Regions from separate parts of the Aneurinibacillus sp. UBA3580 genome, predicted to be linked through region 1. Evidence: riboswitches for the same ligand, from Rfam matches in the RefSeq annotation. Region 1 holds a riboswitch; each other region holds the start of a gene.

The links. A riboswitch is a leader RNA that binds a small molecule or an ion and turns the genes downstream of it on or off. The one in region 1 is predicted to bind S-adenosylmethionine.
Region 2: another riboswitch for S-adenosylmethionine. It lies ahead of B2899_RS16280 (MetQ/NlpA family ABC transporter substrate-binding protein); the one in region 1 lies ahead of B2899_RS09035 (sugar ABC transporter substrate-binding protein).
Region 3: another riboswitch for S-adenosylmethionine. It lies ahead of B2899_RS01990 (homocysteine synthase); the one in region 1 lies ahead of B2899_RS09035 (sugar ABC transporter substrate-binding protein).

What each region holds. Positions count from the first base shown of each region.
Region 1 is NZ_DFMZ01000055.1:20,359-32,516, reverse strand. Features, by position in the region: gene B2899_RS09095 (class I SAM-dependent methyltransferase) at 1-428, shown strand, start outside; gene B2899_RS09090 (L,D-transpeptidase) at 459-962, opposite strand; gene B2899_RS09085 (M23 family metallopeptidase) at 968-2,008, opposite strand; gene lipA (lipoyl synthase) at 2,194-3,060, shown strand; gene B2899_RS09075 (YhcN/YlaJ family sporulation lipoprotein) at 3,101-4,126, opposite strand; gene B2899_RS09070 (YutD family protein) at 4,267-4,728, shown strand; gene B2899_RS09065 (hypothetical protein) at 4,790-5,119, opposite strand; gene B2899_RS09060 (DUF3055 domain-containing protein) at 5,193-5,468, opposite strand; gene B2899_RS09055 (DUF86 domain-containing protein) at 6,011-6,442, shown strand; gene B2899_RS09050 (helix-turn-helix transcriptional regulator) at 6,541-7,203, shown strand; gene B2899_RS09045 (ankyrin repeat domain-containing protein) at 7,416-7,928, opposite strand; gene mtnK (S-methyl-5-thioribose kinase) at 8,272-9,483, opposite strand; SAM riboswitch class I at 9,571-9,679, opposite strand; SAM riboswitch class I at 9,842-9,952, shown strand; SAM riboswitch class I at 10,043-10,151, shown strand; gene B2899_RS09035 (sugar ABC transporter substrate-binding protein) at 10,367-11,437, shown strand; gene B2899_RS09030 (sugar ABC transporter ATP-binding protein) at 11,510-12,158, shown strand, end outside.
Region 2 is NZ_DFMZ01000117.1:1,486-12,419, forward strand. Features, by position in the region: gene queG (tRNA epoxyqueuosine(34) reductase QueG) at 1-327, shown strand, start outside; gene B2899_RS16260 (methylated-DNA--[protein]-cysteine S-methyltransferase) at 393-929, shown strand; gene B2899_RS16265 (amidase domain-containing protein) at 1,089-2,027, shown strand; gene trmL (tRNA (uridine(34)/cytosine(34)/5-carboxymethylaminomethyluridine(34)-2'-O)-methyltransferase TrmL) at 2,141-2,605, shown strand; gene B2899_RS16275 (HAD family hydrolase) at 2,650-3,378, shown strand; SAM riboswitch class I at 3,462-3,575, shown strand; gene B2899_RS16280 (MetQ/NlpA family ABC transporter substrate-binding protein) at 3,726-4,574, shown strand; gene B2899_RS16285 (antibiotic biosynthesis monooxygenase family protein) at 5,085-5,390, shown strand; gene B2899_RS16290 (PrkA family serine protein kinase) at 5,636-7,534, shown strand; gene yhbH (sporulation protein YhbH) at 7,558-8,712, shown strand; gene B2899_RS16300 (SpoVR family protein) at 8,709-10,145, shown strand; gene B2899_RS16305 (hypothetical protein) at 10,302-10,793, shown strand.
Region 3 is NZ_DFMZ01000009.1:27,435-34,322, reverse strand. Features, by position in the region: gene B2899_RS01990 (homocysteine synthase) at 120-1,418, opposite strand; SAM riboswitch class I at 1,672-1,775, opposite strand; gene B2899_RS01985 (helix-hairpin-helix domain-containing protein) at 1,868-2,554, opposite strand; gene B2899_RS01980 (DUF2533 family protein) at 2,648-2,896, shown strand; gene comER (late competence protein ComER) at 2,999-3,835, shown strand; gene B2899_RS01970 (ABC transporter substrate-binding protein) at 3,868-4,878, opposite strand; gene leuS (leucine--tRNA ligase) at 4,971-6,888, opposite strand, start outside.

The sequences.
Region 1 (12,158 bases):
TAACTGCGGCTGAGCTGGGAGCCGGTACAGGTGTGCTGACCCGGGCGCTCGTCCGCAACTGCCCTTCCATCAAATCGCTGGTCGTGTTTGAAAACGAGGAGAATCTAAAGCATCACCTGCGGAATGAATTTCGGCAGGTTCCGGTATATGCGGATGCGTTCACGCTGTCTGAAGTGCTGCAGGAACAAAATACCGGACAGTTGGACTGCATCATTTCGGCGCTTCCCGTATCCTGGTTTTCCAAAGAACAAAACGAGCAGTTAATAGAAATGATATACAGTTGTCTGAAGCCCGGCGGCTATTTCATCATGTTCCAGTTCTCTCTGCAGATGCGCAAATACCTGCGTGCCGTTTTCGATGACATCATCATCAAATATGTACCGCTGAACTTTCTTCCGGCATTCGTATACTACTGCAGGAAAACATGAATAAATCTGCCCTGCATCTGTAGGGCAGATTTATTTTTGCTTATGGGGAGGTGCATTGCTTTTGATGACAACCCGCGTACCGAGCGGAATATTGCGGTAAAGCCATTCAATATCTTTATTCTGCATACGGATGCAGCCCTGGCTTACATGATGACCAATACTGGCAGGGTTATTCGTACCATGGATGCCGTACTTATAACCACCTGTCCCCGGTACGTTTAGCCCCAGCCAGCGTGTGCCCAGTGGGTTCTTCGGACTTCCACCAGGCACATTTTTCGGCAGGTACCATGGTTTTTCTATTCGTGTAACGATTGTAAATTCTCCTTCCGGCGTCAAGCTTTTGTTTTTTCCGGTCGCTACAGGGAACACATAGACGGGAATGTCATTTAAAAAAATAGTGAGCCGGTTGGTCGATTTATTGATTTCGATGAATACCTCGTCTTCCAGCGCAGACCCGGAAGAAGGAAACAAGAGGAGAAAAGAGAGCAGTACAGAAGCAAGAATAGGAAGTGAAAGATGAAGAAATTTACGCATATGGCTTACTCACTTCCTTTACTTTTCTTCTTTTTCTTTGCTTTGTACTCTTCTCTTTCCCAACGCTTTAACAAAGGATACGGATCGTATGAGTATTCCGCTTTGCCGTTATCCCGATAAACACCATAATGCAGATGCGGCGGGAATTTGCCGGAGGTGCCAGGCTTTCCGTAGCCCGAGCTACCGACATAGCCGATGATATCCCCGGGTTGTACAATGTCTCCGACTTTAAATTTCTTATTGAAGCCGTTGAGATGGGCGTAGTAATGATACAGCGAATCAATATCGCGGATGCCGACACGCCAGCCTCCATAAGGGTTCCAACCCATTGTCTCGATAACGCCGTGCCTGGTGGCGCGGACAGGTGTGCCGTAACCGGCAAAAATGTCCGTCCCTTCATGAATACGCCGTCCTCCCCAGCCGCGCGGGTCTCCCCAGGTGCTGCGATAGCTGTAACTATAGTGAAGCGGAACAGGAAACGCACTACCGACCAGGTGCAGACGGTTATGGTAACGGTAAAGGGATGCCAGCTCAGAGACGATTTCTACGTTTCTATCCCGGGCATAATAATTCCACAGTGCGATGCGGATGTCGTCCTCCGTATAACCGAACCCGCTTAGATAGCTGGCCATCGTATAAACGGCGTCGAGGTCATTATCGGGACTGGCTTTGCCGTCCCCGTCTCCGTCTTTGCCCAGGCCGCCGAAAAACGCGATGCTTGCCGGATTGGTATCATCGGAATTAGGATTAAGAAAGCCACACCATACTTCGGGTGTGAAGGCAATGCCAATTTTGCGTGCAGAAGAAGCGGCGCTTCCTTCGGCCTCTTTCTTCTTTGGATTTTTATGGATGCTGCGCTCATACTGATCAATCGCTGCCAGGTAATACCACGGAATGCCGGTAATGGCTTGCATGTGTTCAAACAGCAGTTGCCGTTCCCGATATAAGGCTGCTGTTTCCGATGTTCCGGAAGAGGCGGCATGAGCAGGAATTGAAATCGGGAACAGGCTTAAAACAATAAGAAAAAGTAATGCTTTGTACCACATAACATCCTCCCAAGATGAAAAGTCTTCGCCTTAGTGTGCGCAGCAGAACTGGTTTTATATGTGGAAACCGTAGCCTTACGCACAGGTTATGGCCCATTGCGGAGACGTTTGGAATTGCTTTACCGGCCGCGCTTTTTTACAATAGGGAAGAAGGAAAACGATAAAAGAATGGAGATGAGCGCTTCATGGCAGAACGGAAGCCGGAGTGGCTGAAAATCAAACTGAATACGGGCGAGAACTTCAAAGAGTTGAAGCGGATGATGCGTGGCAAGACGCTGCACACAGTTTGTGAAGAAGCGCGCTGTCCGAACATATATGAGTGCTGGGCGAACCGTACCGCCACTTTTATGATTTTAGGTGATATGTGCACGCGCGCGTGCCGGTTTTGTGCGGTCAAAACAGGCCTGCCGACCGAACTTGATTTAGCTGAGCCGGAACGCGTAGCGGAAGCGACGGAGCAGATGGGACTTAAGCATGTCGTCGTAACTTCCGTAGCGCGCGATGATTTGAAAGATGGCGGCGCATTAATTTTTGCTGAAACGATTCGAGCGATTCGCAAGCGGGTCCCTTTATGTAGTATTGAAGTATTAATTCCTGATTTCCTGGGCAACTGGGATGCGCTGAAGATTGTGATGGATGCCAAACCAGACATCTTAAATCATAATATTGAAACGGTGGAACGCCTTTCAGACCGTGTCCGGTCCAAGGCGAAGTATAACCGGACGCTGGAATTATTGTCCAAGTCCAAAGAGTTCCAACCTGATGTTCCGACCAAATCGAGCATCATGATTGGTGTTGGGGAGACAATAGAGGAAATTATTGCGACGATGGATGATCTTCGTCGTATGGATGTTGACATTTTAACGATCGGTCAGTACTTGCAGCCGACACCCAAACACCTGCCGGTTAAGAAGTTTTACCATCCGGATGAATTTGCGAAGCTGAAAGAAGAAGGGTTGAAGCGCGGCTTCAAACATGTTGAATCCGGCCCGCTTGTGCGCAGCTCCTATCATGCACACGAGCAGGTTGAATCGGCTGCTAAAGCGCTATAACGAAAGCAAGCCCTGCCGCGTAACACGGCGGGGCTTGTCGTTATTTCTTCATGTGATGCATTTGCATCGGCATACCGGACTTGCTGGTACTGGATTTGTTCGACTCGTTGTTCGTCGACAGTTTGTGCATGGTATTGGCCTGGTGGCCAATCATTTGTTCGAACTGCTGGTCGGTTTTCGTACCCATCTGCATCGCATTGTTGTGTACTTTTGTAATTACATTTTGGTCGTTTGTTGTGTACACTTTGTAGTAACGCGGAGATACGTTTTCGCAGCCTTTCTGCACTTTCTCCAGTGTTTTCTGGGCGTTAGCCGGGCTTAAGCCGGAAGTATCGCAGCCGACGAAAATCTGGTTATCCGTTGTAAGAACCGTTGTGCGTTTGACACCAGGTACCTGCTTGGCTACCCGGGCTACGGCCGAAGCCAGCATCTGGCGGTCGACATAGACGTTTGGTGTAGCCATATCGTAATTGGCCTGTCTTCCTTGATACAGTGTGCTGTTGTTCGGTGCAGTCCGGTTCTGCACAGTCGTACCGTTGTACGTACGGCCGGTAGCTGTCTGATTATCACCGAGGTGAGCATAGCCAATATTTGGCTGGTTGCTGCGTGTCATTACGTTGTAATTTTGGGTGTACGGCTTATAAATAGAATACTGCTGCGCGTTATATCCCGTCATACCGTTTGTGCCATACAGTCCGGTTGTACCATACGTTCCTGCTGTGCCATACATGCGCTGGCCATTATTGTTGACACCCAGATCATTCATGCCTTGTGTGCGCATGATTCTGTCCCTTGAATCGCGCAGAGCACTCGGGCGATAATTCGTCTGGTCTTTAATAATGCCATTACGGTACGTATCGTAGCGCCCATCGCCAACATTGTTGTAGCCGATAGCATTGTTGTAACGGTGATATTTATCGTAACCCGTTATGGTACCGGTCGGGTTATTCGGCCCGACATTCATTGGGCGGTATTGATTCGTGCGGGCATTATCCGCCGCAGGAGAGCAGGCAGCGAGCGAAACGGCAAGGCTTACTGCGGAAAGCACTGAGAAGAATTTTTTCATTGTTCCACCTCCTATCCTGTAGGTTGCCCGGAGGTGGCGGGAGTTTTCGTGGGAATTTTGTGTGCCGTGCAAGAAATTGTGGTAAAATAGGAGTCGCGCGCCACCATAGTGTTACGGTGGCCGGAGAGGAGGCAACTGAAGTGATACGGGTCCAGGACCAGGTCTACGAGTTGATTGAGGAAAATAAAAACGGGTTCAACCAGGAAGCATTCAAAGAGCGGTACAGTGATGTTCTGGCCAAGTTCGACTACATCGTGGGCGACTGGGGATACGGTCAGCTTCGGTTGAAGGGCTTGTACGAAGATACGAATCGCAAAGCGCCGTTCGATGCACGAATTAGCTTTTTTGACGAATATATTATAGAATATTGCAATTTCGGCTGCGGATATTTCTTGTTAAAGAAAGTGAAGCAGGCAAGCCGCTTGGAAGAGACGGAAGAAATCGAACAGCTGGAAGACGGAGAGCTGGTAGATAAAGCGGACGAGAAGCAGCCCCGAAGCAAGGATGGCAAACGTCGGGATAAGCGCCGTCCCCGCTCCCGCCGCGGCAAGCCGAAAGAGCAGAAGGACAACAGGGAAAAACAACCTGCGCATATAGAGTAAACAGAGTAAAAACGGGCATGATGGCAGAAAAGGAAATCTGACATGGATGCCCGTTTTTCAGCTACTCTCTTTGTTCATGAGTCATGCCCGTTTTTACTTCATTGAGCATAGGCTCTTCGTTCTCCGCAGGGTTGTCGTGCGTCGGATGTCCTCCGGGATCCTGGCGTGGAATGCCTTCATGCAACGAACGGTATTCATACGCAAACGCGGACTGAGCCTTTTCTCCGGTATCCCACGAACTTTTACCCAGGAACGGGTGCGCGAACGCGGCCGTACCATACGGACCTTCCGGGAATTCTTCCGGATAGCGTGTATGAATCACGCTCTCTTCCGTTTTCAGCGGGCGAAATTGTTCTTCCTTCTTATCCGGCAGAGCTTTTCTCCAAAACAAAAAATCCCCTCCTTCGTGAATAAATAAAGGATAGGGATAGTATCTACTAAAGTATACAGCTTATGCAGAGGAATCAGATGCTTAAATACAGGAACTCCCGCAACTCCTTCGCTTCCGCTTCTGTTATGTTGAACGCTTCTTCCAAATAGCCCGGCTCATCCAGATCTTTCTGGCCGAGAATCGCCATTCGGTGCGTCAGAATGTTGAGTACCAGACTCTTGCCGTAAAAGTTTTTCGTTTTAATGATTGCGATATCGTGGCGGGCTTCTTCACCCATAAAGCTTACGTATCTTGTTTTTGTCTCTTCCGTATGATCATACAGAAACGTCCAGTCTCCGTGTTGTGCCATGTGTTTGCCTCCTGTGAGTTGTATTTACTGCATATGTTAACATGCTTTCGTGGGCGGAATCATCATGTATATGCCGACAATAGTAAAAAGTTTATCAAATGTAATTATATGATAATTGAACAGGGGCGGCAACGTTCAAACGTGTTCCATTTTTCTGTGAAAATCATGAAGAAAGAGGGAGAAGAGGGAGGAAAAAAGATCTAAGGAAGAAAAAGGCCTTCGCCTTTTTCCTCATTGAAATCCTCCCCTCATTCTTTCCTCTCTTTTCCTTCGTACCACAAAAGTCAGCCATCTTTCCCATTATTTTCATGTCGGGGTTGCGGCTCATCGGTCCTGGCGATTTTCTGTTCATATGTATCTGCTTTGAGTCATGGTATACTGTGGTGAGAGGCTGAAATGGTCAAGGAGTGAACAAAATGGAAATGGAGAATATTATGCAGGGTGTAACAATTTTCACTTTGCTTATTCTAACATTCGCGATTACAATTATCGCATCAAAACGAAAAAATAAAAAGAACGGAAAATAGGAGTGGAGCATACGGATGTACCAGGTCAATGTGGAAAAAATCGAAGAGCATTTATCCTATCTTGAGCAAGTTCTCGTCGATATCGCCCCGAAAGTGAAAGAGGGAGCGGGCGCGCCTGCGGACTCGCTGACGGTGCTGGCGCTTGAGCGCGCACTGCATATTGCGCTCGAAACCATAGCCGATGTCGGCAATTACTTAATTGATGGTTTTATTATGCGCGATCCCGGCAGTTATGAAGATATCGTCGATATTCTTGAGGATGAGAGAGTGGTTGATAAAGAGATGGCAGCCGGACTAAAGACAGTGGTTACGATGCGCAAAAAGCTGGTTACAAACTATACAAGTGTGGACAAACAAGAAGTATTTGCCCTGTTGGCTGCCCAGTTTTCCCATCTTGAACAATTTCCGGTACGTGTGCGTGATTATTTGAAGCAGGAGTTGTACTAAAACGATAACATCGTCACTATAGTTTTTATATTATATTGTATAGAAATTTACTTACCTCATAAAATCGGGTACAATATAGAGGAGGAAGGTGAGGGAAGATGAATAAAGACAAATCCTCTTCTACGCGCAATCAAATTTTGCATATGCTGAAGATGAAAGGCTCGATGACAGTGGGCGATATGGCGCAGGAACTGGGCATTACCGAGATGGCTGTGCGTCGCCACCTGAATACGCTGGAGCGGGATAATCTCATCCAGGCGCGCCTGCTGCGCCAGGCGATGGGCCGGCCAACCAATGTGTACTCCCTGTCTGAAGAAGCCGATAATATGTTCCCTAAGAATTATCAGGATTTGACATTGGAATTCCTTAATGATATTGCAGAGCTGCAGGGAGCGCAGATGGTAGAAGCGCTGTTTAAGCTTCGCCAGCAGCGCCAGGAGAATTTGTACCGCGATATTGTGCCTTCCGACAGCAACTTTGAGAAGAAGCTAGAAGCACTTGTGAAGATGCAGAACGAAAAGGGCTACATGGCTGAATTGAAAAAGGATGAAAAAACCGGCAAATATATTTTTGTGGAAACGAATTGCCCGATTTCAACCGTCGCCAAAGAATACACATACGCTTGCAATTGTGAAAAGACGTTGTTCGAGAATGTGCTGAACGCCGAGGTAGAGCAGGAGCAATGCATGGCGACCGGCGGCGATAACTGCGTATACATCATTAACGAAAAAGACGGAAAAGGCGCAAAGGAAACGCGTTAATGCCGAAAAAATGAACAAAGAAACGAACCGCACAGACCTTTATGGACTGTGAGGGTATTTTTTGCGGTATAGACACTTATGCCGCTGCTGACTTTAATGGTGCGAAGGAAAAAAGAGGAAGGGATGAGGAGAGGATTTTAATGGTGAAAAAGGCGAATGCCTTTTTCTTTAATTTAATAAACGTTCTTTCTGCTATACAATATTATACCTTCTTACTCCTTTGCACCTGCATCCTTCAATAACTTCTCAATTTCTGGGAAGTTATTACTTTTAGCGAGGGCGAGTGGAGTTTCGCCGTTATCATTTTTAGCATTGATGTCTGCTTTGGCATCTATAAGGACTTTTACAGCATCGGTTTTTCCTTTTTGACTACCCCAGTGTAACGGAGTTTGACCACTTTCATCTGCTTTATTAACGTCAGCTCCCTTTTCAATAATTTGTTTAATTATTTCAGGATCTCCTACTTTTGTGGCGGCAGTTAATAAGGTACCATACTCAGGCATTTCATAATTAGGTTCTATATCCTCTTTTAAAGCATTAGAAACCGCTTGCTTATCTTCCTTATTTATTGCTGAAAACAATTCTTTATAAAATGATTTCTCATCTTTCATTGTTTCCGGTTGATGAGTAGTTCTTTCTTGTGAACACCCAAATGCTAAGGCACTCACTAAAAAAATGAATAATAAAATAATACCTTTCTTTGCTAACCCTATCTTCTTTTTCATAAAAATCATCTCCAGACTTTTAAAGTTAAACTTTATATAATATATTGAAAATAAGGGAATAAAGACCGATTTGGCCCCCATTCCCGTGAAACAATTATGTTACATTACCATGTTGTATTTCCTTTTCCGATTCCAGTACTAAAAGTCCAAGTCGATCCTGTAGTCGATCTCTTCCCATAATCTGCTGAAAAAGGCGGCCAGAAGAGCCGCCTAACCCAAAAAAGAGAAGAAAGGAATCAAAAACAAGAAAAGGGGCTGTCACCCATCCGTCTATTTAGACTCTGGGTCATCCATCCATTCGTAAGCGTAAGCGAAGAAAACCGCCTGCGAGTTTTCCTTACTGTTAATTTTGTACGGCGGAGGCGGCGATCAGCTTAATGACATCGTCGATGCCGCTCAGTGTACCGCGCTGGAGGACAAGCTCCTGTCCGATACATAGAGCCAGCGTTTCGCCTTTGGCACGCAGCGCCGGATCGGCGATGCTCTCCAGGTCTGAGACGTGCGCCAGGCCGATGACACGGCGCATCATTTTGCAGCCCGCGTAGCCTGCGGCGTCTTTCAGTACATCAAGCAGGTAGGCATCCAGGTATCCCGGTGTTTTCGCATAAGGCTCCTGCGCCTGCTCTTCCCATAAAGTGCGGAATTCAGTTTCAAACACGCGCCATACTTCCGATACTGTCTCCAGCAGATACGCCTGGTACGCTTCGCGCTCCTGCGGGTCCGGCGTATGGCCTTCATGTGCCGCGTAATTGAGCAGCAGGTTAGCAATGACGGCTCCGATATCGAAGCCCATGGGGCCATAATAAGCGAACTCCGGGTCGATGACTTTCGTATCTTGCTCTGTCACCATGATGCTTCCGGTATGTAAATCACCGTGCAGCAATGCCTGACCGAGCGTCATGAATCTTTCTTTTAGCCGGGCAACTTCAAGCTTAAGCTCATCGTTGCTCCAGATGCGCTGGACCGTATTGGTGATGAGCGGATTGTACGCATTGGACGGATCGTCAAGGAACGGGTACGTAAATACAAAATTCTCCGTAATATTGCACAATTCCGGATTGGTAAAGGAAGCGGCTTTCCGCTTCTTCTCAAGCGGGGACATCGCAAGATCTGAAGTCAGGAACAGCGTACGCGCCAGGAATGTTCCGATTTGCTTTGCGAAGTTCGGATAGCGTTTTCTTTCCACCAGCCCTTTGCGCATAATCTCATAATCAGACAGGTCTTCCATGACGATAAGAGCCAAGTCGGTGTCATAGTGATAGACCCGTGGAACGGACCCCGGGCACAGCTCATTTTCCAGAATCAGCGCCTCGCTTTCAATGCGTGCGCGATCCAGCGTAAGCGGCCAGGAATCGCCGATAACGCGGACATAGGGAAGCGCCTGCTTGAAAATAATGCTTTTGCCGGACGGCCCTTCATCTTTGATATGAAACACGAAGTTCAGATTTCCGTCGCCGATTTCACGGCTGACAAGCCGGGCGTCCTGCGGGAACAAGCTCGGAATCTTGCGGGCGTATTCAACGGCCTCTTGTTCGGTAAGTGTGCGGTAAGACATCTCTATTTCCCCTCTCTGTCGGTTTTTCTATCAAATAAAAATAAAAACCCCTCTTTGCATTTGAAAGAGGGGTAGACGATCATCTTAACCTTATCTTTCAGAATGCGAATTCTGCAGGAGTTAGCACCTTACCGCTATAAGGCGGCAGGTTGCCGGGTTTCATCGGGCCAGTCCCTCAACCATCTCTCGATAAGCGTTATTCGTATGTGATTACATTACTAAAAATGTAGAACGCTTTGCTTGATTTGTCAAGCAAATGTAAACAGTCCACTGGTTGAGAAAAATTTTGAAAAAGTAATTGACACTCTCATACAATCCGGGTATGATTAGTTTCATTAAGAATAGTGAAAATAAAACACACTTATCCAGAGAAGGCGGAGGGATTAGGCCCGATGAAGCCCGGCAACCTGCTTGTATCCGTACAGGCAAGGTGCTACTTCCTACAGGACGATGTTCTGAAAGATAAGGATGTGAAGCCAATGCACAGGTACCCTCTTTCAGACATGGAAGAGGTTTTTTATATTTTTTATGTATTAATAATGTTTTTGTCATAAACATGTTCTCATCGAGAGAAGGCGGAGGGACTGGCCCGATGAAGCCCGGCAACCTGCCTGTATTCGTACAGGCAAGGTGCTACTTCCTGCAGGAGAGATCCTGAGAGATGAGAGGCAGCATCCTGTGAACTGAAGCGCCTCTCTTTCAGATGCAAAGAGAGGCGGTTTTCTTTTTTCATATGGTTGTACAACCATATGAAGAGAAGGATGGAGGGATAGAAGATTAGAGCTAGCGGTGGAAAAAAGCGAATGCTTTTTCTCATCTACAACTACCTTCTGTCTTTTTATCTTCTTTCTAAAATTTTTAAATGATAAGGGGAGTTTTTGAGATGAAGAAAAAAGTACAAATCCTTTTCTCTGCGTTCCTGATCGCAATACTGGCAATTGTGTCCAGTGCATGCGGCACGCAGAGTGCAAGCACGGGAGAGCAGAACGGCACGAAAGGCGCAAATGCAGCCGGATCGCTTGCAGGCAAACGAATTGCGCTTGTTATGCAGATGAACCTCGGTACATTTTCTGCTCAATACATAAGCGGGGTGAAAGAGGAAGTTGGAAAGTTTGGCGGACAGGTCACGGTGTTTGCGTCTGACGGAGATTTAGCGCGCATGGCGGCCAATGTAGATGCAGCCATTAATCAGAAGTTTGATGCCATTCTTATCGACCACGGCACACCTGAAGCGCTGCAGAATGGTGTTCAAAAGGCTGTGTCAAAAAATATTCCTGTTGTGGTATTTGATGCTAATATAAAGGTTCCGGGCGTTACTGTTCTTCAGCAAGACGATCAGGAGATGGCCAGGTCCGTGCTTGATAAGCTGGCGAAAGACAGTGGCGGCAAAGCGAATATCGTTAAAATTTGGGTAGCGGGATTTGCTCCGATGGAACGTCGCCAGGTGGCGTATGAGGAGTTCATGAAGAACAATCCGGGAATCAAAGAAGTAGCGGCATTCGGATCGGCTACGGCCAATACGGCGCTAGATACACAGGCGCAGATGGAAGCCGTGTTAAAGAAGTATCCGAATAAAGGCGATATTACTGCAGTATTCGCTGCCTGGGATGAATTCGCAAAAGGCGCAACCCGGGCAATTGAACAGGCTGGCCGTACGGAGATTAAAGTCTACGGTATTGATATGAGCGACGAGGACTTGCAGATGATTCAAAATCCGAAGGGACCCTGGGTAGCCTCCGCGGCCGTAGATCCAAAAGATATCGGCCGGGTTCAAGTACGCTATGCATACCAGAAGTTGCATGGCGATAAAACCCCGGACAACGTTGTGCTGAAGCCAGTACTCGTAACGAGAGAGCAACTGCCTGCTGAAAAAGTGACGACTGATACGTTGAGCAAGCATATTAAAGATTGGGGCTCAAGCCAGCAGGGCATTGTTGATTGGATGAAGAAGTAAGCTGTTTTCCCACCGGTTCGGGCGATCCGGTGGGCTTTTATCTGAACGAAGGAAGAAATGGAGGAGAACCGTATGGCACAGACGGCCGTAGAGCTGCGCATGCAGAATATAAACAAATCGTTCGCCGGAGTGCATGCGCTTAAACGTGTAGACTTTGCCGTGCGCGGCGGAGAGATTCACGCGCTGCTCGGAGCGAACGGAGCCGGAAAGAGTACGCTGATGAAGATTCTGTCCGGCGCGTACCGGGCGGACGGCGGAACCATTCAATTAGACGGGCGGACGCTTGCCATCGCAAGCCCGGCTGACGCGAAGGAAGCGGGGATCCACTGCGTATATCAGGAGGTGGATACGGCGCTCGTTCCGTCGCTTACCGTATGCGAGAACATTCTGCTGGATCGGAAACCGGGAAAGGGAGGCGCGCGCTGGATACGCTGGAACTCGCTGTACCGGGAAGCAGAAGCGATTCTACGAGACATTGGCTATGAGATTCCGGTAAAGGAAAAAGTGGAAAACCTTACCCTTTCAGAAAAACAGATTGTCCTTATTGCCAGAGCCGTATCCCAGCAGGCCAAATGCGTAATTTTCGATGAACCGACCGCTCCGCTGAGCATAGAAGAAGCGGAACGGTTATTTGAAGTAATGAAGCGTCTCAAGATGGGTGGTGTGGCCTGTATTTTCATCTCGCACCGCCTGCCGGAAATCATGGCTGTATGCGATCGGG
Region 2 (10,934 bases), on a different contig from region 1:
CTTAAACCGTTGCTCACTATCAGCAAGAAGCAGTTTGCATCCACATTTGGACGTACCTCCGGTGCCTGGCGGGGCAAAAAGCCAATTCAGCGAAACGCGATTCTGGCGCTTGCGCACTTTAAAGACAAAAGTGCTGTGCCGGACATCATTCGTGTGTTGACAGAAGACGAAAGACCGGCGCTGAGAAGCACGGCGGCCTGGGCGCTGGGGAGAATTGGCGGTGATGAAGCCATTCTGGCTTTAAAAAAGGCGAAAACCCGAGAAAAAGAAGAAACGGTCCGGCAAGAAATCGAAAAGGCGCTCCTAAGCCGGGAAAATGTCGAATGATTATACTGGATTTCTTCTTTTTGCCCGATGTAAGATGATAAGAAGATGCAAAAGGGAGGGATTGGGTGAAGTCGGAAGTTTTTTATACCGTATATCAAAGCCGGCTCGGGCCGATTACGTTGGCCGCAACAGACACGGGGGTATGTTGGGTGGAATTCGGCGAAGGAGATGCGACGAAACTCTCGTTAATGCGGTGGGCGAAAAAATGGCTCCATACGGAGAACATTACCTACGCACCTGAGGTCTTTCTCAAAGCGACGGAACAATTGGACGAGTATTTTGCAGGGGAGCGCCGGGAATTTACCCTTCCTCTTGACGTATATGGCACCCCGTTTCAAAAGCTTGTATGGAATCAGCTCCGGCAAATTCCTTACGGTGAAACTAAATCCTATAAAGATATCGCTCTTGCAATTAACGCAGCCAAAGCGGTGCGTGCCATAGGGGGAGCTAACAATAAGAATCCGCTGTCCATCTTCGTTCCTTGCCACCGGGTTATCGGCTCGAACGGCGCACTGGTCGGTTACGGCGGGGGATTGGACATTAAAGAACATTTACTGCAGCTTGAAGGTGTGTTGGAACGATCGGAAGTCGGTTTGACATAAGAATATACAGAGAAGAAGGGATGACGGCGCTTCTAATACGAAGTGCAGCCATCCCTTTTATTTTTACGGGGGAAAGTATAGGAAAGCTACAGGGAATTCGTGCTCTACGGACGCATATACATATTTTGAAATCATTGGATTGCGGAAAGGGGAAGCATAATGACAACCTGGAGAAGTGCACTTGAGAAATATTTAGAGTGCCGGACGAAAGGATTGGTTGTAGAAACAGATGATTTCTTCGATTGTGTAAGCGCGGAGCAGGCGAAGCGGGTAAAAAGGTACAGCACTTTCCGCTGGGAGCAGTTGAACCAACGAAATGCACGTCCGATAAAAAGCAAAGTGCAAATTCATACCCTGCAGGTAGAAAGAGAAATGGAAGATGAGGTTGTCGTTCGGATTGAGGCGAGGGAATGGTACGCCTATCAACTTGAAAGAAGGTGGCATGAGCAGGAGAAAGAGATGCAGATGCGTGTGATTCTACATCGCCCGCAGGATAAATGGTTGGTGGTGCATGAAGAGAAAATTCCGCATGAAGCAGCCATCCCTGTTTTTCATCAGTATGAAAATACAGAAGCTGAAGACAAGCGGCAAACGAAAACAGATCAGAACTATTCATATAATCGTCTGCAGGCTATCCGGTATGCGGAAGCGTGGTGGAATGACTATAATCCGCAGTTCCGTCATTTTGATGTAGACTGTACGAATTTTATCTCCCAGTGCCTGTATGCGGGCGGTATTCCTCTACAGGTGACGGGTAGCCGGTCGAATGGCTGGTGGTATCGAGGCGGAAACAGTCCATCGGCACTCTGGAGCTTTAGCTGGGCCGTGGCTCATAGCTTTCGCTGGTATTTGGAGAAGGGGCGTATTAGAACGGAGACGAAATCGAGTGCGGATCAGCTATCGCTTGGGGATGTCATCTGTTATGATTTTGACGGTGATGGACGGTGGCAGCACTCCACCATTGTTGTGGCTAAAGATGGCCGCGGTATGCCGCTTGTTAACGCGCATACGACGAATAGCCGTCACCGGTACTGGGACTATCGTGATTCAACCGCTTATACACCGAACATTCAATATCGATTTTTTCATATTTTATAAGGGACGGAGCCGGACGATGCTCTGTGGAGCTTGCTTCGGTATAGTTTGAATGGCTGTTCATGTATGTTGATTGGCATTTTTGTGCTATGATAAAACATGAGGTGAACAAGTGAATGGCGTTGAATATCGTGCTGCATGAGCCGTTAATTCCGGCCAATACGGGCAATGTGGCCCGGACGTGTGCCGCAACCCGTACGAAGCTCCATTTGATTGAACCGCTCGGATTCTCGACAGATGACCGGTATTTAAAACGGGCAGGGCTTGATTACTGGCACGCGGTGGACATTACATATTACCAGTCTTTTGCTGACTTTGCGGCAAAGCATTCGGACGGTCGTTTTTTCTTTATCGAAACGAGCGGTAACAAATACCATTCCGAAGTAAAGTACAGGGATGGTGATTTTTTTGTTTTCGGTAAGGAAACGACGGGTATTCCCCAGGATATCCTCTCGCAGTATCCCGAGCAAATCATTCGAATTCCAATGGGAGACGCAACCCGATCGCTGAACCTGTCCAATACCGCTGCGATTGTACTGTATGAAGCGCTAAGGCAAATTGGATATCCCGGTATGAAATAGAAGATAAAGCAGGAGATAAGACGATGAAAGAAGGGGAGCTTTGTATGGCAAAGAAAGCAATATTTTTCGATTTGGACGGAACGCTGCTGATGCTGGATACGGAAGCGTTTCTGAACCGTTATATGAAGCGGCTGGGGGAATATACCGCCCACCTCGTCGATCCGGAGCTGCTGGTCAAGTCCGTATGGAATGCGACAAAGCAGATGATGAAAGACGCTGGAGCGGAACGTACAAACGAAGAAATTTTTCGGGAACATTTTCTTGCGGCGTGCGGTGTGGAACAGGGGGATATCTGGCCGTTATTCGATAAATTTTATTCGGAAGAATTTCCGCTGCTGAAAGAAGATATTGAACCGCATCCATACGCGCTGAAAGTAGTAGAAGAAGCGAAAAAACAGGGCTACAGGCTGGTTGTTGCTACGAATCCGGTATTTCCGGGGATAGCCATTCGGGAGCGTATGAAGTGGGCCGGTTTGCTAGAGAATGACTTTGAGCATGTTACTATTTTTGAGACGTCACACTATTGCAAGCCCAATCCGAAATACTTCCTGGAAATCTGTGAGCGTATCGGCATCAAACCGGAAAACGCAATTATGATCGGCAACGATATGCAGCAGGATATGGTGGCTGCAGAAGTTGGATTGAAAACATTTTTGGTCGAAGACTACAAAATTGATCGAGGTGTACCGCAGCACCATGTTGATGCGCATGGGACGCTGAAAGAGCTGCATGATCAGCTTGTCAATCGTACGGGAATTTTTTCTTGCGATTGACAATATATCTTTTATTAAAAAAATAATTGACAAGTATTTAAAAGATGCGTAATATAATTTTCAGTGCAACTAAATATGCATCTCGCTTATCGAGAGAGGTGGAGGGACTGGCCCGATGAAGCCCGGCAGCGGATTTTCCGTGTTACGGAGAATGCTGTGCCAATTCCAGCAGGATATTCTATCCTGACAGATAAGAGTGTGGTATAAATGTGAAATAAACCCTCTCTGGTCTGCCGGAGAGGGTTTTTTGTATTACGTATGCAGGGCCCGCATACGTGGTGCAAATAGCAACTTGATTAGACACACGAGTAAATAAAAAGATAATTGGTAGTGAAGAGGGGGAACAGATGATGAAAAAGTGGATCGTAGCAATGATTCTGCTGCTTACTGTTGGTGTACTTGCAGCATGCGGAGGCGGTGGCAATAACAGTGACCAAAAAGCTGACGGTAGTGATCAGAAGCAGGAAACAAAGAAAATTGTTGTAGGAGCAAGCGCCGTTCCACATGCGGAAATTCTTGAACATGTAAAAGATAAATTGAAAGAGCAGGGCGTAGAAATGGAAGTAAAAGTATTCGATGATTATGTGCTTCCGAATACTGCACTTGAAGAAAAGCAAATTGACGCGAACTACTTCCAAACGGTTCCGTATCTTGATGAGTTTAACAAAAAGCACAACACACACATTAAGGCATTAGACGGCATCCACTTAGAGCCGATGGGCCTGTATCCTGGTAAAGAAAAAGCGGCCGAGCCGAAGAACGGCGCAGTTATCGCTATTCCGGACGATGTGTCGAACGGTGCGCGCGCACTCAAACTGATCGAGTCCAAAGGTTGGATTAAGCTGACACCGGGCAAAGAGCTGAACAGCCTGTCCAAGCAGGATATCGTAGAAAATCCGCATAACATCCAAATTAAAGAAATGCAGGCATCTATGCTGCCGCGCGCGATTAACGAAGTCGACTACGCAGTTATAAACGGAAACTACGCGATGGAAGGTGGTCTGACATTCGACCAGGCGCTCGCGGTAGAGAAGAAAGATTCCGATGCGGCGAAGACATTCGCGAACATCGTAGCCGTTAAAGAAGGCGACGAAAACCGTGAAGAAATCAAAAAGCTGATTGAAGTACTGAAATCCGAAGATGTGAAGAAATTTATCGATGAGAAGTACAAAGGCGCGGTTATTCCTGTATTCTAATGATATGGAAGACAAAAAAGGCAAAGAGCCATTCGCTCTTTGCCTTTTTCTGTGAAAATCATGAGAAAAGAAGGAAAGGGAAGAGGAAATAAGATCCAGGGGGGAAAAAGGCGTTCGCCTTTTTCCCCATTGCAATCATCCTCTCGTTCTCTTCTCTCTTTCCCTTCGTACCCCAAAAGTCAGCGCCGCCCTTCCCACGATTTTCATGTCGGGGTTGCGGCTGAGATGCCATGGTGGTTTTTTGCTGATTTATAGACCCCAAGTCTTGTCTTCATTATATCCAGCCGTGAAAATTGCGCCAAGCACCAGGAATGTAACTCCTAAAATAATTGCCATTTTCTATGTCTCCTCTCCCAAGAGTACTTTTCACTTTATTATACCTCATATTTTAACTATTGGAACATATGGAAACACGGTAATCTTGACAAAGTTTGTACGCTTGCAATTGGAAAAGCACAGATGGATTTGCTATAGTGAAAGGGATTGATATTTTATGGAGGTGGGCTCACCATGTACGTTGTCATGAATGTACTGCATGTTCCGGCCGCGATGAAAGGCCGCATGGGAGAAATGTTTGCCAAAAGCGCGGAGCGTATGCGCAATGTTCCTGGCTGTCTGGAGTTCCAGTTTTTAAGCGCAAAAGAAGGGGACAAGCAAATCGTGTACACGAAATGGGATAGCGAAGAGTCGTTCAAAGCGTGGACCGAAAGCGAAAGCTTCCGTCAGGCACATGCACATTCCTCCGATAACAATCCGGCCACCGGCTCGCAGTTGGAAATTTATGAAGTAATGCACGGGGCTACATACGAGAAATAAAGACATAAAAATAGGGCTGAGGTGAGCTATATGCGCATCTCAGCCCTATTTTTACAGAAAAATCTTATGTTTTAGTCTTCTCCTTTGCTTTCTATCGCTTTCCTTCTCTTCTCATCTGATTGCGTAAGCGTCTTGGGCGCTAAAGCAGGCAGATATTTAGCATGTCACCTGCATGTGTGGAATAGGATAGTAAAAACGCATCCCTGACTGACCATTCTGAACGAAGAAAAGGAGAGGAGTGCCCGATGGATATCCTGAAGCGGATTGCAGAATACCGTACACGCGAAGAACAGCTAGTTTGGGAAGGGACATTCGCCGAGTACCTTGAGATTGTTAGGAAAAATCCGCACGTTGCCCAGACCGCACATTCCCGGGTGTATAACATGATCAAGCATGCCGGGATTGAACATAATGAGGATGGAAGCAAGAGCTATAAGTTTTTCAGCCGAGAAATTTACGGATTGGACCGTGCAATCGAGAAACTGGTAGAAGAGTATTTCCATTCCGCCGCCATGCGCCTCGATGTAAGAAAACGCATCCTGCTGTTGATGGGACCGGTCAGCGGCGGTAAGTCCACTATTGTCACCATGCTGAAAAGAGGCCTTGAGCAGTTTACACGCACCGAACAGGGGGCCGTGTACGCCATTAAAGGTTGTCCGATGCATGAAGACCCCCTGCACTTGATTCCTAATGAATTGCGTCCGGACATTGAGAAAGAGCTGGGCATTATTATCGAAGGCAATCTATCGCCCTACAATCAGATGCGCCTAGACACAGAGTATGGCGGACGGATTGAGGATATGCCGGTCGAACGGATCGTCTTCTCGGAAGCCAAACGGCGCGGCATTGGAACGTTCAGTCCCTCCGATCCGAAGTCGCAGGACATCGCCGACCTTACCGGCAGCATCGACTTCTCGACGATTACGCAGTATGGATCTGAATCTGATCCTCGCGCGTACCGTTTCGACGGTGAGCTGAATAAGGCAAACCGCGGCTTAATGGAATTCCAGGAGATGCTGAAGTGTGATGAGAAATTCCTCTGGAACCTTCTGTCGCTGACGCAGGAAGGGAACTTCAAAGCCGGTCGCTTCGCGCTGATCTCAGCCGACGAACTCATCGTCGCACATACGAACGAGTCCGAGTACAGAACATTCATCAGCAACAGGAAGAATGAAGCTCTACAATCGCGGATGATTGTCATGCGTATTCCGTACAATTTGCGAGTTTCCGATGAGGAGAAAATTTATGCCAAATTGATTAAGCAAAGCGATCTCGGTCATGTGCATATCGCTCCGCATTCGCTGCGCGCCGCCGCAATCTTCTCGATTCTTACACGTTTGAAAGATTCTAAAAAACAAGGCGTTGACCTGCTTAAGAAATTGCGTCTGTATAATGGGGACGCTGTGGAGGGATTCAAAGAATCGGACATTAAGGAATTGCAAAATGAGTTCGCTGATGAAGGGATGTCCGGCATCGACCCGCGCTATGTCATTAACCGTATCTCCAGTGCGCTTATCCGCCGCGATACCGAATGCATCAATGCGCTTGACATTCTGCGTGCCCTTAAGGATGGATTGGACCAGTCACCTACCATTACGAAGGAAGACAAAGAACGATATCTTACTTTTATCAATGTCGCACGCAAAGAGTACGATGAGCTGGCCAAGAAGGAAGTGCAAAAAGCCTTTGTCTACTCATACGAAGAATCCGCAAAAACGCTCATGGATAACTACCTCGACAATGTGGAGTCGTACTGCAATAAAACAAAAGTGCGCGACCCCATTACCGGCGAAGAAATGGATGCAGACGAAAAACTTATGCGCTCGATCGAGGAGCAGATTGGCATCTCCGAGAATGCGAAAAAAGCATTCCGCGAAGAAATCCTTATTCGTATTTCGGCTTACGCACGCAAAGGCAAACGTTTTGACTACAACAGCCATGAACGTCTGCGCGAAGCCATCGAAAAGAAATTGTTTGCCGACTTGAAAGACGTGGTGAAGATTACGACGTCCACCAAAACGCCGGACGAAATCCAGCTCAAGAAGGTCAACGAAGTTACCGCGCGTCTGATCGACGAGCACGGATACTGCCCAATTTGCGCAAATGAACTTTTGCGTTATGTGGGTAGCCTTTTGAACCGGTAAGCGGTGAAAAAGGGGGAAGCCGCATGAAACATGAACCACCGTTTATTATCTCGCGGGAAGACTGGTCGCTGCACCGTAAAGGCCATCAGGACCAGCAGCGTCATCAGGAAAAGGTTCGGGAAGCGATTCGCAAGAACCTTCCCGACCTTGTCAGTGAAGAAAATATCATTATGTCGAACGGACGAGATGTAGTGAAGATTCCGATCCGTTCTCTTGATGAGTACCGTATTCGGTATAACTACAACAAAAGCAAGCATGTCGGTCAAGGGAACGGAGATTCCAAAGTGGGCGATGTCATCGCCAAAGAAGGAGAGCCTGGTCAGGGGCCCGGCAAAGGACAGGGCGCGGGCGATCAAGCCGGCGAAGATTATTATGAAGCTGAAATCTCGGTCGAAGAGTTGGAAGAAATGCTGTTCTCTGAAATGGAGCTGCCCAACCTCCAGCAGAAGCAGGAGGACGATGTAGTCATCACCGACATTCGGTTCAACGACATCCGCAAAAAAGGATTAATGGGCAACATTGACAAGAAGCGTACGATACTTGAAGCACTGCGCCGAAATGGGCTTGCAGGTCACAAAGGCATCAAAAACATTACAAACGAAGATCTGCGTTTCAAAACATGGGAAGAAATTGTCCAACCGCATTCTAACGCGGTTATTATCGCGATGATGGATACAAGTGGCTCGATGGGGGCGCTGGAGAAATACGTGGCACGTAGCTTCTTCTTCTGGATGGTTCGTTTTCTGCGTACAAGATACGAGAAAGTCAACATTGCCTTTATTGCGCATCATACGGAAGCGAAAGAAGTGACGGAAGAAGCCTTTTTCTCCAAAGGGGAGAGCGGCGGTACCATCTGTTCTTCCGCCTATCGCAAAGCGCTTGAAATTATCGATCAGCGGTATCCGCCTTCGCTGTATAACATTTATCCTTTTCATATTTCGGACGGTGACAACCTGACCTCAGATAACGATCGCTGTGTGAAGCTGGTAAAAGAATTGATGAGCATAAGCAATATGTTCGGCTACACTGAAGTAAACCAGTACAACCGTCATTCTACATTAATGTCTGCATATAAACATATTAAAGATCCGAAATTCAAATATTGCATCGTCCGCGAAAAAGGAGAGGTCTACAAAGCATTAACGACCTTCTTCGCGAAGGAGGCGGCTACAACATGACAGGAGAAGAGATGCGACAACTGGAGCGGGCGGTTGACGAGATTACCGAGATCGCCAAAGGATTCGGGCTTGATTTCTACCCGATGCGCTATGAAATCTGCCCGGCGGATATCATCTATACATTCGGTGCATACGGCATGCCGACCCGTTTCTCGCACTGGAGTTTCGGTAAATCGTTTCATCGGATGAAATTGCAGTATGATTTGGGACTAAGCAAGATTTATGAGCTGGTCATTAATTCAAATCCATGCTACGCGTTTCTGTTGGACGGTAACTCGCTGATTCAAAACAAATTAATCGTGGCGCACGTACTGGCGCATTGCGATTTCTTCAAAAATAATGTCCGGTTCAGCCGGACGAACCGGGATATGGTAGAAAGCATGGCTGCGACGGCGGAAAGGCTGCGTCAGTATGAAATGCAGTACGGAAAAGAGACAGTGGAAGAATTTCTGGATGCGATATTGGCGATTCAGGAGCACATTGATCCAAGCTTGATCCGCCGCCATTTCAGCTGGGCGGAAGATCCGGAGCAGGCGAGGAGCGCGCTTGCCGCTCATGGTAAGCATCCGTATGGCGATCTGTGGCTGCTGGATGAGGAAGAGCGGAAGCGCAGGGAGTCCGCAGAAGAAGAAGCGAAGAAACGGACAGAACGCTTCCCGCCCGATCCTGAAAAAGACCTGCTGCTGTTCATCGAAGAATTCAGTCCCCGTCTGGAGAACTGGCAGCGTGACGTACTGACGATTATGCGCGAAGAAATGCTATATTTCTGGCCGCAGATTGAGACGAAGATTATGAACGAGGGCTGGGCTTCGTATTGGCATCAGCGTATCCTGCGGGAGATGGATTTGACGGAAGACGAGACGATTGAATACGCCAAACTGAATGCCGGAGTCGTTCAGCCGTCTACCACCAGCATCAACCCCTACTACCTCGGCTTGAAAATTTTTGAGGACATCGAAGAACGCTGGAACAACCCGACGAAGGAAGAGCAGGAGCGTTTTGGACGCAAACCGGGCAAAGGGCGGGAGAAAATCTTCGAGGTACGCGAACTGGACAGCGATATTTCTTTCATCCGCAATTATTTGACGAAAGACCTGGTGGATAAACTGGATATGTATGTATTCGGCCGCCAGGGCAACGATTGGACGATTACGGATAAAGCGTGGGAGGTCGTGCGCGACCAACTGGTGACGAGTCGGGTTAACGGAGGATTTCCATACCTTCTTGTTCAGGACGGTGATTACCTGGGCAATGGAGAGATGTACTTGTTCCATCAGTATGAGGGCATGGAATTAGACGTAAAGTATCTAGAGAAAACGCTGCCGTATATTTATAAGTTATGGGGCAAGTCAGTGCATATGGAGACAAGGATCGAAGACCGGCGTGTTTTGTTTACGTATGACGGAAAAAAGTGCCATCGGAGATTTTTGTAATAATAAAGCAGCGAGGACCGCCGTGATGAAGGCGGTCCTTATTTTTTCTAAAAAGTATAAATGGTTAAAAAATATTATCGCACTTATAAAGGATTTGAACTAATTTTATCTAAATATTTAGAGAAAGGGGTAAGGTATAAAGAAGGAGGTACCATCATGACAAAAATCAGCGTAAATGGAATACTTATCTCCATCTTCATTGGCATCGTATTCGGCTTGAAAATGCAGGACGATTATTTATTTCGGAACGCAGGAGGACAGGCGGACAATATGCTCAGGCAGGTGGTTTCTCCTGTTGCGAAAGCGCAGTCTGAAGAAAGCATGGAACAGGAACTGACCGATGAACTGGATAGATATATGAAAAATAATTTTAATTTTTCTACGCTTAAAACACATTGGGCGCAATATATTGATGGGTATGAAGTCAGCATAGAAAATGAGACTGTATTCGTTGCGGTGCGCACAAGTTTGACCAGGCCAGACAGCAATTCAAATTATATTCTAAATGCGGTTCAGGGGTTTGTCAGAAGCCGTCTGCCGGACGGATATATTCAAGGACATATCATGATTTATAGTCAGAAAGGGAAAGTGCTGACCGATCGTGATGTAGCGTTAGAAAAAAGGGAACGGCAAAGAGCATTGCCTTGATCATTAGATGGTCCTTTTATTTAGGTAAATATTCTGTTTTACAAATATAAATAAATAAGTTAATATAATAAAGTAAGCTATATTTTTATTGGTATTTCAATTTACCTTAAGGGAACTTTGTGCAGAAGTAGAGAACAAAAC
Region 3 (6,888 bases), on a different contig from region 1:
CGAAGGCCTTTTTCTACATTAGATCTTTTTTCCTCCCTCTTCTCCCTCTTTTCTTTTTCTGATTTTCACAGAAAAAGGGGGAGGAAATGCCATCCTCGCCCCTTTTACCGCTTTTTCTATTATACTGTCGTCAATTGGCTTGCTTTAAGTGCCTGTTCCAAATCGGCAATAATATCATCCACAGACTCAATGCCGATGGAAAGACGGATCATTTCCGGAGACACGCCCGCACTTGCCTGCTCCTCTTCCGTCAACTGCTGGTGTGTTGTGCTTGCCGGATGAATTACGAGCGTCTTAGCATCACCCACATTGGCCAGATGCGAGAGAAGTTTCAGGCTGTTGATAAACTTCTTACCTTCTTCGACTCCGCCTTTGATACCGAATGTGAAGATGGAACCGGCGCCTTTCGGCAGATATTTCTGCGCACGCTCATAGTACTCGTTACTTTCAAGACCCGCATAGTTAACCCACTCAACAAGCTCGTGATTTTCCAGATATTGCGCCACTTTCTTCGCATTTTCCACATGACGGTCCATGCGCAGATGCAATGTTTCCAGCCCCTGCAAGAACAACCAGGAGTTGAACGGTGATATGGCTGCGCCCAGGTCACGAAGCAGCTGGACACGAGCTTTAATAATGTATGCCAGATTGCCTACCGCCTCCGTATACACTACACCGTGGTAACTCGGATCCGGCTCGGTCAATCCCGGGAATTTGCCGTTGTTCCAATTGAAATTTCCGGAGTCAACAATAACGCCGCCAATGGAAGTGCCGTGACCGCCGATAAACTTCGTTGCAGAATGAACAACAATGTCAACGCCAAATTCAAACGGACGGCAAAGATACGGTGTAGCGAATGTATTGTCCACAATAAACGGAATGCCATTCTCATGCGCAATGTTTGCCAATGTTTCCAGGTCGGTTACGTCCCCGCGCGGATTTCCAATCGTTTCGGCAAAGAGCGCTTTTGTCTTATCTGTGATTGCAGCCCGAACTTCATCTGTGTTCTCCGGGTTCACGAATTTCACTTTCAGACCGAATTTCGGAAGCGTATGCGCGAACAGGTTATATGTTCCGCCGTACAGGTTAGTAGATGCCACCACTTCATCCCCGGCCTGCGCGATGTTAAGAAGCGAGAATGTAATCGCTGCTTGTCCGGATGCGAGCGCAAGCGCGCCCACCCCGCCTTCAAGCTCCGCAATCCGCTTCTCAAACGTATCCTGAGTCGGGTTCATAATGCGGGTATAAATATTACCGAATTCTTTTAACGCGAACAGATTTGCCGCATGGTCAGTATCTTTGAATACATATGAAGATGTCTGGTAAATCGGAACCGCCCGTGATAGTGTAGCCGGATCCACTTCCTGTCCTCCGTGCAAGCATACGGTTTCGAAATCGAATTTGCGTTCTTCTGCCATGTTCAATTTTCCTCCTCTATTCTGTAAAAATTGGAAGCAAGAAGTTGAGATGTGTAAGATTCAAGCTAATGTTGAAAAGGCATACGCCTTTTTCAGCATTAGAATCTAACCTCGTCCCTTCCCCTTACCTTCTTGTCATTGATTTTTCAGGCGGGCAAACGCCTGCAACATTAAGAGATTTTGAGCGCTGCGAACCAAAATAAAATCCCTCTTCTTGGAAGAAGAGGGCTGGATGCTCAGGTATGTACCATCGCTCTCATCTTCCAAAGCATACTGCTTTGCTGGAATTAGCACCTTGCACTTCGTGCCGGTTGCCGGGCTTCTTCGGGCCAGTCCCTCCGCCGCTCTTGATAAGAGATTGCTTATGAAATTCGCTTGTTATATCTGTGCTGTTCTTGTTTGTAATTATAGCCTCACTATTCCGACCTGTCAACTTAATTCGAAAATTTTTATTGAACAAAAATTTTACCCCTCATTTTTTCCAGTGTCTTTGGGCCGATACCTGAAACATTGGTCAGCTCATCCACCGTTTTGAATGCTCCGTGTTCTTCTCTATACTGCAAAATGGCCGCTGCTTTTCCCGGCCCTATTCCCGGAATCGTTTGCAGTTGCTCGGACGTTGCCGTATTCAGATTCACTTTATCTCCTTGCGCCGCAGTAACCATCCCGCTTCCATTTTCACTGGCCACCATACCGTCCGTTACCGCCTGCGGAGCCTTCTCTCCCTTCAACGGTATATACAGCATCATTCCGTCTTTAAGCGGCATGGCCCCATTCACCTGCTTGGCATCCGCTTCCGGAAGCAGACCTCCCGCCATGCCGATCGCCTGATAGACACGCGCATCCCCCGGCAGTGTATAGACGCCCGGATTTTTTACCGCACCTTTGATATCTACAATAATCGAGACAGTCATCGAAGAGGAGGCTTCACCTTTCTGTATCGGTTGCTCTGTTTGCCCGGCGACTTCCGACTCTGACATCGCAGACGTCTGCATAGCCGGTTTCACCTCTGTGAAGGCAAGCGTCTGTTCTATAGTTTCGTTATTCTTGTTATAAAAATAAATACTACTACCTAAAATGAGAAGACATATACTACTAATAATCCACTTTTTCCTGGCCACCAGCAGACTTCTCATTATGCTTACCCCTTTGCTTGTGGTTTTTTTACAGATTACCTATAATTTTTATATAAACATTCTGAATGGATACGAAAAAAGGAGGATGTAAAAATGAGCGTTCATAAAGCCATTACTGCCCACTCAGCCAAACAAGCTGAATACATTACACTGTACCGGAAATTGGATGCCATGCGGGAAGCCTGGATCGAGAAGGCGGTAGAGCAGTGCAAAAATGGAGAAGAAATCAATGTCGAAGAAATTAACAAAGTAACCGAGCAAATTAACCAGCTGGCACAGCGTTATCACCTGCCACCGCGCAAAACTGTAACAGTTGATATGGTACGGGATATATGCAAATAATTACCGTATATCGGTATTTTAGCACAATTGGAAAAATATGTGTACTGAATTCCCCAATCTCTCCATACACATTAAACAATTATAATCGCCGGGGGGATTCAGATGCACATTGGCTTTATTGGAACGGGAAGTATGGGAACGATTCTCATCGAAGCCTTTATTGAATCCGGCGCCGTACCGCCCGCTCACATCATTGCCTCGAACCGGACGCCGGAAAAGCTGCGTGCGCTCGCATCTAAACACACTGCGCTTAGAACCGGAACAAATACGGTCGTCGCACAGGAGGCGGACGTGCTGTTCTTATGCACCAAACCGCTTGAATACAGAACGGTACTGGATGAAATTCAACATGATTTGACCCCCGATAAACTGCTGCTCTCTGTCACCAGCTCCGTCAATGTGCAGCAGTTGGAGGCTTATACCCCCTGCAAAGTGGCCCGCGTCATTCCAAGCATTACCAATACAGCGCTCAGCGGAGCTTCGCTTGTGACGTTCGGAAGCCGTTTCCATGATGCCGACCGTACAAGGTTGATTACGCTGTTATCTGCCATCAGCACACCAATTGAAATTGAAGAACAGGACACCCGTATCTCTTCCGACATTGTTAGCTGCGGCCCTGCCTTCTTCAGTTTTCTGCTGCAGCGTTTCATTGACAGCGCGGTGGCGAAAACAACCCTTACGGAGGAGCAGGCGACGAAGCTGATAACAGAGATGATTATCGGACTTGGGCGCCTGCTTGAAGACGGACGTTTTTCCCTGCCAGCTCTACAGGCCAAGGTGTGTGTACCAGGCGGCGTAACCGGTATTGGTCTGCATGTACTTGATAAGGAGACGCGGGACGTATTCCTCCACCTAATCGAAGCGACTCACCGCAAATTTGATGTGGATGTTCTTGAAGTAAAAGAGATGTTCGCCGACAAAAAAAACTCCTTCCACTAAACGGGGAAGGAGTCTTTTCACATCTGCACCGGTTATTTGACAACCTGGGCATTCGCTTTCAATTCGTCAGGGACGGACAATCCAAAATTCTTGGCTGCAGCTTCATTCATGACCAACTGTACGTCTTTCAGCGTTTCCACCGGCATGGAACCCGGCTTCTCGCCTTTCAGTACGCGGGACGCCATTACACCGGTTTGCCGGCCAAGCTTATAATAATCGATGCCGTAGGTGGCTACTGCGCCGCGCTTTACCGTGTCGCTGTCGGAAGCGAACACTGGCACCTTAGACGCCTTGGCTGCGGTTAGCAGCGCTTCAAACGAAGATACAACCGTGTTGTCGACAGGAATAAGAATGGCATCCACCTTGCCCACAATCGACTCGGTACGCTGTTTTACTTCGTTCGAGCTGGACACACCGGCTTTTTCCACCGTTACTCCCAGCGCTTTGGCCGCTTCCTCAATCATACCCACCTGTACTTCGGCATTGACCTCGCCCGTGTTGTAGATCACACCAAGTTTTTTCAAAGAAGGAATAAACTCTTTCACAAGCTGCACCTGTTTATCCATTGGAGATACATCGGACGTGCCTGTAATATTTTCCGCCGGTTTATCCAGCGCCGGCACAATCTTGGCTGCCACCGGATCGGTTACCGCAGAGAATACAACCGGAATCTCCTTCGCCTGCTGGGCAACCGCCTGTGCAGACGGCGTCGTAATCGGGATAATCAAATCCTTCTTGTCCGCTACCATCTGCTGGGCAATTGTCGCCACATTGTTCATATCGTTCTGGGCGTTCAGATATTCCAGCTGCATCGTCTCCCCGTCTTTAAATCCTTCTTCTGCCAGCTGGTCAATAATTCCTTTGCGAATCGAATCAAGCGCCGGATGCTCGGCAATCTGCGTAATGCCGACCTTAACCTTCTTCTCCGGGCTTGCCTGTTCCGCCTTCTGCTGCACGGATTCCGTTTTCGTCGCCTGACCGCACCCTGCCAGGGCGAGCAACATCGCCACAAGCAAAGCTATGATAACCTGCACTCTTCTCATCTTCTCTCTCCTCCGTACTCTCTCATCTCAAATTTTAAAGCTTGAATGCTCTTCAAAAGTATAGCACGCAAGGTATCAAAATTCTATAACATTTATCCCACAACAATATTCACGAGCTTTCCGGGAACGGCGATGACTTTACGGATTGTCTTTCCGGCCGTCAACTCTTTAATCTTCTCGTTTTCGTTCGCGATCGCTTCCATCTCCTGCTTGGTCGCATTCGCTGGAATTACCATTTTCTCGCGTACTTTACCGTTAATCTGCACGACGATTTCTACTTCATCAAGCACGAGAGCGGACTCGTCAAATGCAGGCCAGCTTTGATGATGAACGCTGTCTTCGTGGCCGATGGTACGCCACATCTCTTCGGTAATATGCGGCGCGAACGGTGCAAGCAAGATAATCGTGCTTTCAACCGCGTGTGCCAGCATGCCGGGATCACCATCTTTCGGGTATGCATAGATTTTGTTGACGAGTTCCATAATGGAGCTAATCGCCGTATTGAATTGACGGCGCTCACCGATGTCCTCGCTCACCTTTTTAATTGTAGCATGTAGCGTCCGGTTCAAATCTTTGGCGGCACTATCGGACAGATTGATTTGCGGATGAGTTGCCACTAAGTCGGCATGGTTATCCACCATACGCCATACACGGTTGAGAAAACGATAGCTGCCCTCCACCCCGCTGTCGCTCCATTCGAGATCCCGATCCGGCGGAGCCGCGAACAGGATAAAGAGGCGTCCGGTATCTGCACCATACTTAGCGATAATTTCGTCCGGACTGACGACGTTGCCTTTCGATTTGGACATTTTTGCGCCGTCTTTCAGTACCATGCCCTGGGTAAGCAGGCTCTTGAACGGCTCCGTGAAATTTATCATCCCCGCGTCATACAACACTTTGGTGAAGAAACGGGAATACAACAGGTGCAGAATCGCATGTTCGATACCGCCGATGTATTCGTCTACCGGCAGCCATTTGTTCGCTTTTTCCGAATCAAACGGGATCTCATCATTTTTCGCATCGGTAAAACGCAGGTAATACCAGGAAGAATCAATGAACGTATCCATCGTATCTGTCTCCCTGCGTGCATGGCCACCGCAGGACGGGCAGGTTGTGTTGACAAACTCTTCGGACTTGGCCAACGGGTTGCTCATCCCGTCAATGACGACATTCTCCGGTAACATCACCGGCAAATCTTCTTTCGGCACCGGAACGATACCGCAATCATCGCAGTAAATTATCGGAATCGGCGCTCCCCAGTAGCGCTGGCGGGATACGAGCCAGTCGCGCAGGCGGTAGGAAACGGTCGCCCCACCCAATCCATTCTCTTTTAGATGCTCTGCGATTTTCTCAAGCGCTTCACGGTTCGGCATTCCGTCGAATGAACCGGATTGCACCAGTACTCCGTCTTCCGTATACGCTTCCGTCATCGTCTCGTTTGCATCAAATGTTTCACCTTCCGGCACGATGACCCGCGTAATCGGCAAATTGTACTGACGTGCAAAAGCGAAGTCACGCGTATCGTGTGCAGGTACCGCCATGACCGCTCCTGTGCCGTAATCCATCAATACATAGTTGGCAATCCAGATCGGCACATCCTGGCCGGTCAGCGGATGACGGGCATACGCGCCGGTAAACATGCCTTCTTTCGGCGCATCGGCCGCAGTCCGGATAATGTCGGATTCTTTTTTCGTTTTCTCGATGAATGCGAGCACATCCGCTTCGTTTTCTTTGCCTTTCACCAGCTTGCGCACAATCGGATGCTCCGGCGCCAGAACCATAAACGTCACGCCGTACAGCGTATCCGGACGGGTAGTAAATACGGTCAGCTTCTCGCCTGCTTCCGGCACGTCAAACGTTACCTCGGCACCGGTGCTGCGCCCGATCCAGTTGCGCTGCATCGTTTTGACCTTTTCCGGCCAGCCAGTCAATTGATCCAGATCGTTCAGCAGGCGATCGGCGTAGTCAGTAATTTTGAAATACCACTGCTCAAGGTCGATTTTAGTTACT